3 regions of the Paenibacillus sp. FSL H8-0261 genome follow, and region 3 is predicted to be linked to each of the others. Evidence: riboswitches for the same ligand, from Rfam matches in the RefSeq annotation. Region 3 holds a riboswitch; each other region holds the start of a gene.
The links. A riboswitch is a leader RNA that binds a small molecule or an ion and turns the genes downstream of it on or off. The one in region 3 is predicted to bind cyclic di-GMP.
Positions count from the first base shown of each region.

Region 1: linked by a shared signal. The riboswitch ahead of MHI27_RS01875 (anti-repressor SinI family protein) and the one ahead of MHI27_RS02420 (choice-of-anchor A family protein) in region 3 are both predicted to bind cyclic di-GMP.
Region 2: linked by a shared signal. The riboswitch ahead of MHI27_RS21695 (thiamine pyrophosphate-binding protein) and the one ahead of MHI27_RS02420 (choice-of-anchor A family protein) in region 3 are both predicted to bind cyclic di-GMP.

Region 1 is NZ_CP150297.1:419,839-424,434, forward strand. Features, by position in the region: gene MHI27_RS01870 (2-oxoglutarate dehydrogenase E1 component) at 1-1,411, opposite strand, end outside; cyclic di-GMP riboswitch class I at 1,883-1,967, shown strand; gene MHI27_RS01875 (anti-repressor SinI family protein) at 1,995-2,150, shown strand; gene MHI27_RS01880 (helix-turn-helix domain-containing protein) at 2,353-2,682, opposite strand; gene MHI27_RS01885 (TasA family protein) at 2,842-3,462, opposite strand; gene sipW (signal peptidase I SipW) at 3,554-4,141, opposite strand; gene MHI27_RS01895 (hypothetical protein) at 4,143-4,596, opposite strand, start outside.
Region 2 is NZ_CP150297.1:4,860,224-4,864,819, forward strand. Features, by position in the region: gene MHI27_RS21690 (methyl-accepting chemotaxis protein) at 1-1,154, shown strand, start outside; cyclic di-GMP riboswitch class I at 1,345-1,440, shown strand; gene MHI27_RS21695 (thiamine pyrophosphate-binding protein) at 1,559-3,202, shown strand; gene MHI27_RS21700 (carboxymuconolactone decarboxylase family protein) at 3,213-3,581, shown strand; gene MHI27_RS21705 (hypothetical protein) at 3,621-3,971, shown strand; gene MHI27_RS21710 (3-oxoacyl-[acyl-carrier-protein] synthase III C-terminal domain-containing protein) at 4,023-4,596, shown strand, end outside.
Region 3 is NZ_CP150297.1:543,813-548,408, forward strand. Features, by position in the region: gene MHI27_RS02395 (MTH1187 family thiamine-binding protein) at 1-281, shown strand, start outside; tRNA gene MHI27_RS02400 (tRNA-Thr) at 377-448, shown strand; gene MHI27_RS02405 (NAD(P)H-dependent oxidoreductase) at 764-1,306, shown strand; gene MHI27_RS02410 (helix-turn-helix domain-containing protein) at 1,371-1,745, opposite strand; gene MHI27_RS02415 (hypothetical protein) at 2,131-2,523, opposite strand; cyclic di-GMP riboswitch class I at 3,016-3,106, shown strand; gene MHI27_RS02420 (choice-of-anchor A family protein) at 3,217-4,596, shown strand, end outside.

The sequences.
Region 1 (4,596 bases), 120 kb from region 3:
CATCCATTTCGTTATGTCCATGACGACGATAGCCGATGAGATCAATAACGAAATCCTTTTTGAATTGATTGCGATATGCACTAGCTAAACGAACTGCTGATATACAGGCCTCAGGATCATCAGCATTGACATGGATAATTGGAATTTCATATCCTTTGGCGATGTCACTCGCATAATGCGTTGAACGGGAGTCTTCGCTTTCTGTCGTAAAGCCGATCCGGTTATTAACAATGATATGGATCGTCCCGCCATTCTGATAACCTTGAAGTTTGCCAATATTAAGTGTTTCTGCAACAATCCCTTCACCTGGAAAAGCAGCATCGCCATGCATCAGTACCGCCATAGCTTTACTGGTATCAATCTTCGGCAATCCGGCTGTGCTCCGATCTTCTTGAGCAGCACGAGTGAAGCCTTCCACGACAGGATTGACGAATTCCAAGTGACTTGGATTATTCGCTAGTGTTATTCTTGTGCGTACGGTTTCTCCTTCACGGACAGCGCGGTCTGCACCCAGATGGTATTTCACATCACCCGTCCAGCCATAGTTAATGCCTGTAGAGCCTTCGGAAGGGAAAAGCTCCTTGTTCGGAGAATGATGAAACTCTGAAAATATAATGTCATAAGGTTTGCCCAAAATATGTGCAAGAACGTTGAGGCGACCACGATGCGCCATGCCCATCAGAATATGCTCTGCGCCGTCATGCGCAGCAGCGCGTACGATTTCATCCAGCATCGGTACGAGAGCGTCATTGCCTTCCAAGCTGAACCGCTTCTGACCCACAAAGGTTTTGTGGAGGAAGGTTTCGAATTGCTCTACTTGGATCAGGCGGTTTAGCAGCTCTTTACGTTCTGCATTATTTAAAGGCGCTGGTGAGCTTGTGGATTCTGCCTGTCTGTTCAACCATTTCAGTTCTTGTTCTTCATGCACATGCCCGAATTCATAGGCGATTGTCTTGGTGTAAGCCTGACGCATACGCTGAACTGCATCCCATCCGGTATGCACATCATTCGGCGCATTCTCCCAAATGAGCGTGGCAGGTAGTGCGAGCAGATCCTCACGAGTCAGCTCATAGGTTTCGAGTTCAAGATATTTAGCCATGGGATTGTGATCGCGCTCAAGCGGATCAATATCAGCGGCCATATGGCCATATATACGAATATTAGCGATTAGCTTGGAAGCTCTTACTGCCTTTCTAAGCCATTCGGTGTCTCCCGAAATGCGAGGCTGTGGAGCCGGTTCGCTATCCGGTGTTAGGGGTGGGGGACCCGAATTTGTAAAAAGCTCGCGATAATTATTCTCTACGGTGGAAGGATCTTTCACAAACTGTTCATATCTTTCTTGAATGTAGCCTAAATTGGGTCCGTAATACTTACTCCAAATGGATTCGTTATAGGGCTCTTTGGCTGCCATGAATACATCCTCCTTAACGGATGAACTCCATACGTGACATTTTGTGTCAACGCTTACTGGAGCTGTGATGATTGCGGTTTCATTTCTCATCTTATTGTGCTACTTTCCACACGTGTAATCAATTCATTCTTTCGTCCAATACGTTCGCAAAATGGTATGGGTTAGCTTGTTCTAATGAAAAGAACGCTGTTTCTTCTCATTACCCATTCCTAAGGCCCACTAAAATGATTCTAATATCCTTATTTTTAACTAATAGGGAAGGAAGTATCATTCTATCGGCTTAATTAATTTTATGAATAGGACGAGTATCGTGTTAAAAGGACAAGATATCGCACAAAAGAGCTTCTATTTTTTGTTTTTTAATGGAAAAACTAATCAGAAATCGACACACTTTTCCACTTTAGTATAGTATAATGTTATTGCAGTTAGCGATTTTCATATATTTCAAAGTAGATCCTTTCGTGTAAAGGGTCCAGTAAAAGGTAAACCTGCCGAAAGGCAGGGGCACAAAGTCGCGGGTCTAAGGTAGAAATACTATGACAGCCGGATTGCCTGGGGACGTAAAATCTTAGGAGGAGATTTTTTGGACAAGTCCAACCAGGGAAGCAACAGAGAACAGCAGGTCATTGATCTAGACGTTGAGTGGGTACATTTATTATTAGCAGCTAAGAAGGCTGGCATAAAGGCAGATGAAATTCGTCGATTCTTTCATGAGAAGACTGTGCAAGCCGTGCAGTAATACATTTAGTGCGTTATATTTTGAAAAAGGGCCCAGCGATAACTCGCTGGGCCCTTTTTCGGTATATAAGAAAGTATACAAGATAAATAGTCCTTATATTTTACTAGAATATAAAACGCCTTCGCGGTCCATGTTAGGAGGGCGAAGGCGCTTATGTTTGATAGTATGAGTAGAAGAGGATCTTATCAGGTCAGGTGGAATATTAATCCTTCTGATCAAGGCGCCATTTCTGGTAGTCCAGAAACTCCTTGAATTCGCGTTTGCTTATGCCTGAGGCCATAGCTTCCTGCACCAATCGGAACCATTCCGAATCTAAAGGTGACTCCTCAGCATCATTAGGTTCTCCATAGAGCAAAGCGTGGATGGATACCTGAAGCGCATCGGCGATCTTTTCGATAAACTGGATTGAAGGATTGGATTGGATGTTTCTCTCCACATTGCTAAGATACGATTTAGCAACATCCGCTCTGTCCGCAAGCTCAGATAGGGATAACCCCTTTTCTAGGCGGAGATGCTGGATACGTTGGCCCATATTTTGTGCCACTATGCTGACGCCCCTCCGTAATTTTTGTTATTAGTATAGCAAATATCGATAAATTCGACAAAGTTTATTGTAAAGAGAAGAGCAGCATCTACTTATCCGCTTTCCGGAATAAGAATCTGCTGCTCTTCGAATGGAAGACTTATTAGATTATTTAGCGGATCCAGCAGTTTGCTTACCTACGAAATCCCAAGTCAGAGTTAATGAATCTTTTTGGAAGTAGTTTTGCTCTTGGCCGTTATCAACAAATTCGAATTGAACGGTGAAGCTATCATTTGTGCCGGCCTTAATTCCAGATGCTTCGCTAGTACCCCAGATTGCATCAAGTCCAGTATTTTTTACGAGATCCGGTGTCTGAGTCTTCAAATCGGCTAGGGTAGTTTCCCAAACTACTTTCTCTTCACTACCAGGTAAGATGCCGCTTTTATCTTTATTCACCAGGAATTTAACTTTGATGGATTTTGCCAAATCGTTAGCGCCGTTGTTACCACCTACATCATTAATAGAGGTAGCTGTTTTGAGGAGGATCGAACCGATATCAAGTGTACCGTCATTTTTTAGTTTGAAGTCTCTTTTGATCGTATCGCCTGGCTTCAGATCCTTCAAATCAACGATAACTGAAGGGTCGGAGTTCAAATCGAGTGTACCTGCAGCAAATGTAGCAGTGCTTTGTGCAGTGTCACTAAAGTAAGCGAAGGTTCCTCCACCAATCAATGATAAACCCAGTGCTGCTGATGCTACGCCAAGACCCAATGTTTTTTTGATACCCATAATTAAAATTCCTCCTCGGTTTTTGTGGTTTTTTTATAAAAGTTATATATTGTAACTTCCGGTTCGTAAGCGGAAGCGGACAATCAACGAATTACTGTATTTCAGTTGGAGGTGGAGAGGTGGGAAGTATAGCAGCATTTTTCTTTTCGAGTGCAGCTACAGCCTTCCATGATGAATACAGGGCATAGAGCAGGAGCATCAAGCCTGGTACGATCATGAGCACAACACTTCCAGCTTTGGAAACTGCGAAATTCATAGCGTAACCTACGTAAGGTACGGTGACCCCGGTATACTCAGCTACAACATTCGTGGAACTGGTAGGGTTCATATCAGGCGCATCATTGTTATCGCCTTTCGTGCGATACATGGCTTCACCAGTAGCGTTGTTCATTGTTGCTTCTACAACACGGTGAGTAATGAGCAGGTTTTCTTCATTTCTAAAGGTGATCACATCGCCTTTTTTGAAGCGATTCATATCTCCTCCGGGTTTTAAAGCGACAATCGATCCGGTTTGAATCCCTGGTTCCATCGAACCTGAGAGTACCGATTTGATCTGGTATCCGAAGAAGGCAGGTTCACCGCCGGAGGCCTTTGATAAAACTACGGCTACCACCAGCAGAATGAATATCACAAGCATGATGCTCGATAATGTATTGTTGATCATTTTTTTAATCCGCATATTATTCGCCACCTTTAACTTGTTGAGGGTCCGAAGGGGCTGGTGTTGCTACCGGTGGGGAAGTGGTTGTATCTTCCGCTTTTGGCGCCTCCTGAGGAACCGCTTGCTGTGGTACATCTTTTGGAATCGTTAGCTCTTCACCAATTTCCGGAACGACCGGGTTAGTGGCTGGGGCTTCAGGCTGTTCTTTATTTATGTTCTCTGGAGTAGCTTCACCTTTCGGTGGAGTCACTTCCGTTTTTGCTTTCTCCTCAGCTTCTTGCTTTTCTTTTTTCTCCAGTGCCAAACGTTCTTCTTCTTTCTTCGTTTGTTCCAGCGCCTCTAGTCGGGCTTTCTCAAGTGCTTCCAACTGTTGTTCACGGGTTTGACTGATCAATTGGAGCTGACTCTGAAGATTGCTGATTCCTGAAGTAGCCGATTCTTTAAGATCATTCATTTCAGTATTGAGATTTTCA
Region 2 (4,596 bases), 2.6 Mb from region 3:
TGATCTTAGGCAACATTATTTTGGGTATTGTTCTAATCGTAGTTCTTGCTGCTCTAACTTTCCCCGTGGCCCGCTTTATCGAGAGAACGCTTACATCTTCATTTGATGACATCGCGAATGTATCTCATAGTATTTCAAAAGGGGATTTTACTAGTAGAGCCGATGAGAACGGCTCTATGGGGGACGTAAGTCGTTCCTTTAATACTATGATTGACAAGCTCAAGAAGATTTTGACAGAAGCATCACAAATCACTCGTCAAGTTATGGATGCAAGCCGTGGAATCGAAGATAAGAATCAGAATTTGAAAATTGTCATGGCACAGGTAGCCTCTTCGTCTAACGAGCTAGCTCTTGGTGCAAATGAAATATCTACGGATATCGCTGAAATGACAGAATCCATTAAAGATATTGAGAATAAAGTATCCAATTATACGAACTCAACGAAAGAAATGAACAGACGTTCAATACATACATTAGAACTAGTTGAACAAGGACGGCAGTCCGTTGATACTCAAGCTGAAGGCATGCGCAAAAACATCCAGGCTACTCAAAAAGTAGCTGATACTATCGAAGCCCTGTCTCATAATGCTCGCGGAATTACGATGATTACAAAAACCATCACAGAGATCGCTGAACAGACCAACCTCTTATCGCTGAATGCCTCCATCGAAGCAGCACGCGCCGGGGAGCATGGTCGAGGATTTGCTGTAGTCGCACAGGAGGTTCGTAAACTTGCCGAAGAATCAACGGCTTCAACGAAGGAAGTCTTTGGCTTAGTTCGGAGCATCGAAACTGATATCAAACAAGCGATTGACAATATCGCTATCAACGAAGAAGTCGTACAGGTACAGAATGAGATGATCACTCAATCTGCTCATATCTTTGCTCAAATTGTGCAAAGTGTGCAGTATATTACCGAGCAAATCTCTTCCTTCTCTGCTGAAAGTGATCTGATGTTGGAAAGTGCCTTGAAAATCTCAAGTGCAATAGAGAATATCTCTGCAATCACACAGCAAACCGCTGCCGGCACCGAGGAAGTATCCGCCGCTATGAATGAACAAATTAATGCCCTGCAGTCCGTCGCTGAAGAAACTGAGAAAATGACACAGGCTGTGTTTAATCTACAGAAGACTATCCATATTTTCAAGTTTTAAGTCACTTGCAAATCATATAAACAAGTCCAAAAACTCCTCCTAAGTTTTGACTTAGGGGGAGTTTTTTTATATCTATTATTTCATAGGTTGGACAAGACTTTCGTCAAAATTCGAGTTAATTTGCGAAAATATATTGACAAAGGTACTCTAGGAATATATTGTAAAGGAAAATTCTTCTTATAAATTTTAAAATTAATATTGGCAAAATCTTCGAAAGAGGATGACGCAAAACCATGGATCTACAGCCTCATTTTTAATCAGAGGCCATGACTGCCAGGTTGCAGAAAACCAAGACGACTGAACTATTGTTCAGTCTCTATGGCGATTTATGCCACCAACCTGTGCCCTAATTCAGAGCACAGGTTTTCTAATGTTTGATTTTAAAATAACAATCAACTTGTGAGGTGTATTTTTTGAAGACAGTCGCAGATTACATGTCGGAAGCACTACGGAACCTAGGTGTTACCCATTCCTTTGGTATTATTGGGAAATCCATTTGTCCTATTGTTCTTAAAATGGTAGATTACGGTATTGAATTTATTCCTGGGAGACATGAGTCCAGTTCCGGCTTCGAAGCAGCCGGGTATGCGCTTAAAACTGGAAAACTAGGTGTAGCTTTTGGTACTTCAGGTCCTGGTGGAACAAACCTATTAACTGCAGCAGCACATGCTAAGGCTAACAACCTACCTGTCCTATTTATTACTGGCCATCAATCTATTAAAGAGCTTGGAATTCCCCAATGTCAGGACTCTACCTCTTTTCTAGCTGATTTAGCTGATATGTTTAGACCTGCCACCTTATATAGCAAGCTTATTGAACGTGGAGATCACTTTAACACAATCTTTAATCATGCCATATCCATTGCTTTGAGCGGTAATCGTGGTCCAGTTCACCTTTGTATTCCTTTTGATGTACAAACGGAATTGCTAGAGGAATGTAATATTGTAATCCCTGAACGCGAATCACTGGTTAGCCATGCTAATATCGACCGTGTACTTGATGCTATAAATAACTCTAAGAATCCAATAATTATCGCAGGTAAGGGCGTTAACCGCTCAGGAGCACATAGTGAGCTAATTCAATTAGCGGAAACATTTAATATTCCTGTAGTTACATCTCCAGGTGGTAAAGGGGCTATAGCTTGGGATCATTCACTCTATCACGGTCCAATTGGAGTAGGCGGTTGTACCCATGGGGATGACTTGCTGAATCAAAGTGATCTATTTATCGTTCTCGGGTCACGTTTAAGTGATATGACTATTTGTAATCTTAAAAGGGAAAATCATCCTGCAACATTAATTCAGTTTGATAGCGATCCGACTTTTGTCGGAAAAATATTGTTCTCTAAAACGATTCCAGTGACTGGAGATCTACGCGACAATCTAGTTTACTATCTCAATAATATTGACACGAACAACATCACAAAACGCGAAGCACCGACAAATTCCGATTATACCGAAGAGCCTCCGATTTTACCAAACCTTTCACTTGCATCGGTCTTGAGTACGATGAGTGATTTGATTCCTTATAACAGCACAGTCTTTGTTGATGATGGAAGTCACGGTTTCCATGCTGCGAAATGGTACAAGGTTAAGAAACCGGGCAGTTTTGTTTTCGATGCTTACTTTGCTTGTATGGGTAATTCCATCGGAATGGCGATTGGTGCAAAGGTTGCTGCTCCAGAAGAAACGATCTTCTGCATTACAGGAGATGGCTGCTTTATGATGCTAGGCGCAGAGATTAACGCTGCTGTCTGCAAGGATATTCCTGTCATATTCATTGTTGTGAATAATAAACAGCTAGATATGGCTCTAAAAGGTATGGAAAAAACTACAGGACGTATTGACGGAACTATCTACGAAGTCCCTATGGATGCTGTGAAATTCGCAGAATCACTAGGCGCTAAGGGTTACAAATGTGAGACAGCGGAGGAGTTCGAAACAGCCATCAAGGACGCTGTTGCCATCAACCGTGTTGCCGTCATTGAACTGCTAACAGACCGTGATGAGGTCCCTCCGACTGCTCACCGTACTTTGAACCTAAATTAGGAGGTCACTTATGAAAGACAATGTAAACAGTGGTCTGAACCACTTCACGAATCTCTCTGGAGACTACGGAGCTAAAGCACTGGCTCCGATTAAAGAACATTTCCCCGATTTGGCTGAATTTATTATGGGGAATGCCTACGGCGATATTTTTCAACGCAACACAATCGAAGCTGACTGGAAGGAAATCGCAGTTATCTCTGCCCTGATTTCGATGGGTCAGTTTGATCAATTGGGTGTTCATTATGTCATGGCTCTTCGTGTGGGAGTTACTGTAGAACAACTCAAAGGTATTCTATTACACTTAGTACCCGCTATAGGGGCACCTAGAATCATCACCGCTTTTAATATTCTTCTCGAAACGATTGAAGAAATAAAGTAACTATTTTCAGTAAATTAAAATATCGGGAGAGATGTTAACGTGGGACAGTTTATTTTAAAGACAGACACTACTAAAAAAGTGATCAATATTGAGCTGGAAGGAACATTTTCTGAAGAAGATGGTCTGAAATCTATCCAAGCTTATCAACAAACTATTAATCCTATCACTCCAGCAGACTATGAATTACAAATCGACTGCAGAAAGCTAAACGTAACTGCACCTGATGTTGTACCTCTTTTGGAAGGTTGCTTCGTAATGTTTAAGAATGATGGATTTGTAAAAGTAAATCTAACCCTTGAGAATAACCCAATTCTTAAAATGCAGCTTGCTCGTCTGGGTCGTAAAGCAGGACTAGATAACATCGAGATCATTTCCACCGTTACAGCTTAATTCTTCTTATAACTAAAAAAACTATAGAGTTTTTCAGGAGGATTCATTCATATGACCGGAATTCGTATTCAAGACATTGATATCTATCATCCTAGTAATAAAGTTGGTAACGACTTTTTTATTAAGCATTTTGACGAAAAGGGTATTGATATCCGAGGTCTACTGACCACTTTAGGTCGTGATACGCGCTATAGCATTAAGAATGAGGAAGAAAATTCTCTTACGATGGCTTTTGAGGCTGCCAGTAATGTGTTGGATAAAAATGGTCTCACTGGCGCTGATATCGATCTTATTGCCTATGCAAGTCAAACTCCTGAATATATCTTTCCTACTAACTCTTTAATGATTCACCGTTTAATTAACGGCGCATCCCATACAATTTGTATAGATAGCAACGCTAACTGTGCAGGTATGACTGCTTCCGTAGAACAGGTGAGCCGTCAAATGCAAGCCAATCCTAGAATTAAACGTGCTTTGGTCATCGGATCCGATTATGTAGCACCTCATGCAGATAAGAATGATCCAGTCTATTATGCTAACTTCGGTGATGCAGCTGCGGCAGTCCTTCTTGTGCGCGATGATAATGCGGTAGGCTTCATTGATTCTGTCTATCAAACAGACACAT
Region 3 (4,596 bases):
CGATTGGAACAGGTAGTACGAGCCTTAGCAGCTATGTTGCGGATATGCAGCGAGTGCTGAAGACGGTAGAAGGGATTACTTATGAGCTTACATCCATGGGTACAATCATCGAAGGGCCTCTTCAGCGTATTTTTGCTGCAGTCGAAGCGCTGCACGAGTCTCCTTTTGCCGCAGGTGCAGAGCGTGTCTCTACCTCACTTAAAATAGACGACCGCCGCGATAAACCCTCCACTAGCCGTGGAAAGCTGGAGTCTGTGGAGCGTAAACTACAGGTGGAATAGCAGTTTGGGAGAGTAGGGAAATAGGGAGAAATAGGCTTGCGTTTCTGACTGAAAGTTGTATAATATTTTTTGTTTGACAGAAAAATCAGCCTTAAGCTGGTGTAGCTCAGGGGTAGAGCAACGCACTCGTAATGCGTAGGCCGGGGGTTCAATTCCCTTCACCAGCATATCTAAGAATTGCGCAATGGCACGGTTTCCGGGATTTCGGGACCGTGCCATTTGTCTTGAAATCACCTATCTTCTAACATTCGTCTAACCTTTACTCAAGTAAAATGGCGGAATGACCCAGTCTCTCTTGTGTGATATTTGGTGTACACCGAAGACGAGATTCGCCCCGAAGACTATACATCAATCATACGTGCAGGCAGGTTGCAGTGCTTACCTTTAGGTAAGTACGTGAACTAAAAGTGCATACTTACGCGATGGCATGGTGGGAGGTATACTCAAGTCCTAAATCTGATTCAAACATGGAGGATACACCATTGAAAACACTTATTGTCGTCACGCACCCAAACATCGAAACATCCGTCGTTAATAAACGCTGGATCGAAGAACTCCGTAAATATCCAGACAAATATACGGTGCACGAGCTGTACAAAGCCTATCCCGATGAAAAAATCAACGTGGAAAAGGAACAACAACTGATTGAAGCGCATGATAAGCTCGTCTTACAATTCCCTGTCTACTGGTTTAGTAGTCCACCTCTGCTTAAAAAGTGGCTGGACGAAGTATTTACTTACGGATGGGCATATGGTTCGAAGAGTGATAAATTAAGAAATCGAAAAATCGCATTAGCTGTAACTGCCGGAGGAAGTGCAAAAGACTTTAGTGAAGAAGGTAAACTCGGCTACGGGCTTGACCGTATTTTATCTCCCTTTGACACGACTTTTTTGTACTGCAACGCTGATTATCGTTCCTTCTATGCCATTTATGGCACGGAATCTGAGACGGTAGGAAGTACGGATTACTTGAAGAAATTGGATGTCAGTTCGCAAGGCTATGTTGAATTTATCGAAAATATGTAATTAGAATTGAAACAAAAAGCAGCATTTTCATTAATGGAAATGCTGCTTTTGTCATAAGTTGTCGTTAAATCGTAAAAGGTATTGTTATCTCTTGCGCGGCTGGAACGAAGTTTTTCTCTCCCCAAGTGCACATCATATCCAGCACCGGAATAAGCGATTGGCCCTTCTCGGTCAAGGAATACTCAACTTTAGGGGGAATCTGGGGGAATTCCTCGCGCCTGACGAGACAGTCGGCTTCCAGTTCTTTCAACATAACGCTTAACGTCTTAAAAGGTATTGTGCCGATACCCCGTTGCAGTTCATTGAACCGCACGATCTTGTTTTCAGAGAGATAGTAGAGAATAGTCATTTTATATTTACCACTAATGATAGACAAGGTGTAGCCAAAGCTAGTGTCCTTCTGCTGAATGCCAGGTGGTATACAGATTTCATCACTCATGGGCTATTACCCTCCTTCAGAAAATATTCAACGAAAAGGCAAACGCCTGTTGTCGCTACGTACTCAGGTCCCGACTTTATTATGTTTTACAACCTGCTATCAAGTCATCCTGCGAGCAACGAACTCACTATATCATTTTGAAACAATTAGTTCAAAGCACTCGTGGCTAACTATCAAGCGGATAGCCTAAGCGACGAATTGAAGTTTTTTAATGTAATTTTCATGTGAGCATCATCTTATTTTCAGGTTCAAGGTATATATTGAAGACACCAAACACCCCCCAGTGTTTTGTGGTATAAATCTCTCAGGTCTTGCCAACTCCCATGGTAAGGCCTATTTTTTTGTTCGCTAATTAAATGGGGGAGGGGGCAGCTTCTTCGCTACTTCACTTAATCTGATACTGCTCTTCATAGCTCTTAAAAGATGAAATATCCAGACCGAGATATCTGCGCATATGAATGGCAGCTTGGGCAGCGACAATGTCGTTTAACAGCAGCATTCGTTCATGGTAGCCACGACATATAAATTTGGCTTCTATCCCCGTGTTAAGTCTGTTCTGCCCATAAACCTTGATTCCCCGTTTTCTCATCTCTGAACGAACATCTCTTAGATCTGTTGTAGCAACTGCTGCGGCTGTTTCAAGAACCTCCAGATAGGGGGTGGGTGTTCGTAAATGTGCAGATAGAATGGCGGAGTCCCGTTCGAAAGCTGATAAAATCATCGGAAGCAATAAATAAGATTTCACCAGCATGTTGTCCCTGCTTTCAGCTCTATTCATGAATCTCATCACCTCTAATGGGAACGTATATTCGTATTCTACCCCGATATTCCAAAAATAATCAATGGTATTTCTAAACAGCTAGTCCGATGTGATTGAATTCACAACTAAATTAGAAAGAATAAAATATATTAAAATTGTAATAATAAAAAATAATGCTTCAGACTTATATAAAGGGAGAATTAGGATGAATGAGGAAGGAAGTCTCCGCCGTGGAATGGTATTTGGTTTGATTCTAAGTATTCCATTATGGATATCGATATTAGGTTGGATAAAGTTACTTTAAAATTAAAGGAAAACCTTTGTGTGAAGCGCCTTTAGGCGCTTTTTTTTGTGCTTGCTTACGCGTATGAATATCAAAAGGAATTGATTGACAATTGTGGGGATGGAGCGCTAAACTATTATTAGTTCAAAAGTATTAAAAGTCATAGACGATTATTTAATAGGATGCTTAAAATGCTAGTTCTAATCTGCAAGTCAATACATATATTATCATGATAATAGCAAACCGCCTGAAAGGGTGGGACGCAAAGTCCAGGAGTCTAAAGTGTCTTAAATGCGCTATGACCGTCCGACTGCCATGAGAAGGGAATTCCACTTCTTTTTTGGCGGTCTTTTTTGTTGTTAGGTCCTTTAGAGTTTCTGGTAATTATTCTGATTGAATATAAATCATAGATTTAGGAGGTGTGCTTTTTGAAAAGAAGAATGAAACCGCTGCTAGCACTAATATTAGCGGGGATTTTGACAGTAGGTAGTGGTCTTTCTGGAGGTCATTTGGTAAATGCGGCTGGGGAGGTGCTTCCCTATACTCCTACACCTGTGTTAGGTATTGCAGGGAATTTTAATACTTTTATTTTTGGCGATTTCAAACAATCTAATGATCAGGTTCATGGGCGCCTTGCGGCCAAAGGTAATATTACTTTGCAGAATTACGGCGTATCCAAGGATAATCCAGGTGGAGATGTTCTTATTGCTGGTAATGACATCAGTTTTACTAATGGGACTGTTCATGGAGCATCCGTTTATGGTGGTGTTTTTTCCAGCAACGGTGTAGATCTTAAAGAACCAGCGAGAAAAGGGACTCCTATTGATTTTGATGCTGAAGAGCAATTTCTTATTGGACGTTCTAATGAATTCTCTTCGCTTGCTACAATAGGAACTTTCAAAAAGGAATATGGGAAAATAACGATTGATGCTCCGGAACCATTTAACGTTCTTAATCTTAGTGCTGCCGATTTCGCTGGTGCTAATGGCTTACAGTTTAATATTGCAAATAGCGCCACAGTTATCATTAACGTTAGCGGAAGTTCAGTTAACATTCCAAGCTTTCAAATCTGGGGAGGTAGCCCTAACAAGGTATTATTTAATTTTTATGAAGCTAGCACTGTTGATATTGGAAGTTTAACAATAGAAGGAACTATCCTAGCTCCGCTTGCAAAAGTAACTTATAATTCCGGTGAACTGCATGGGACGCTGATTGCAAAGGGATTTGCTGGTGGGGTGCAGATGCATTGGTATCCATATGGAGGGGAAGAACCACCTCCGACACCAACGCCGACCGTGACACCAACACCGACGCCGACCGTGACACCAACACCGACGCCGACCGTGACACCAACACCGACACCAACCGTGACACCAACACCGACGCCGACCGTGACGCCAACACCGACGCCGACCGTGACACCAACACCGACGCCGACCGTGACACCAACACCGACACCAACCGTGACGCCAACACCAACGCCGACCGTGACGCCAACACCGACGCCGACCGTGACGCCAACACCGACGCCGACCGTGACACCAACACCAACGCCGACCGTGACGCCTACGCCGTGCGTGACACCGACACCGAAGCCAACACACACACCAAAGCCAACACCAACGCCGAAGCCAACACACACACCAAAGCCAACACCGACACCGAAGCCGACACACACACCAAAGCCAACACCGACACCGAAGCCAACGCACACACCAAAGCCAACACACACACCAAAACCAAAACCAACACCAACGCCGATCGTGACGCCAACACCAACGCCGACCGTGACGCCAACACCAACGCCG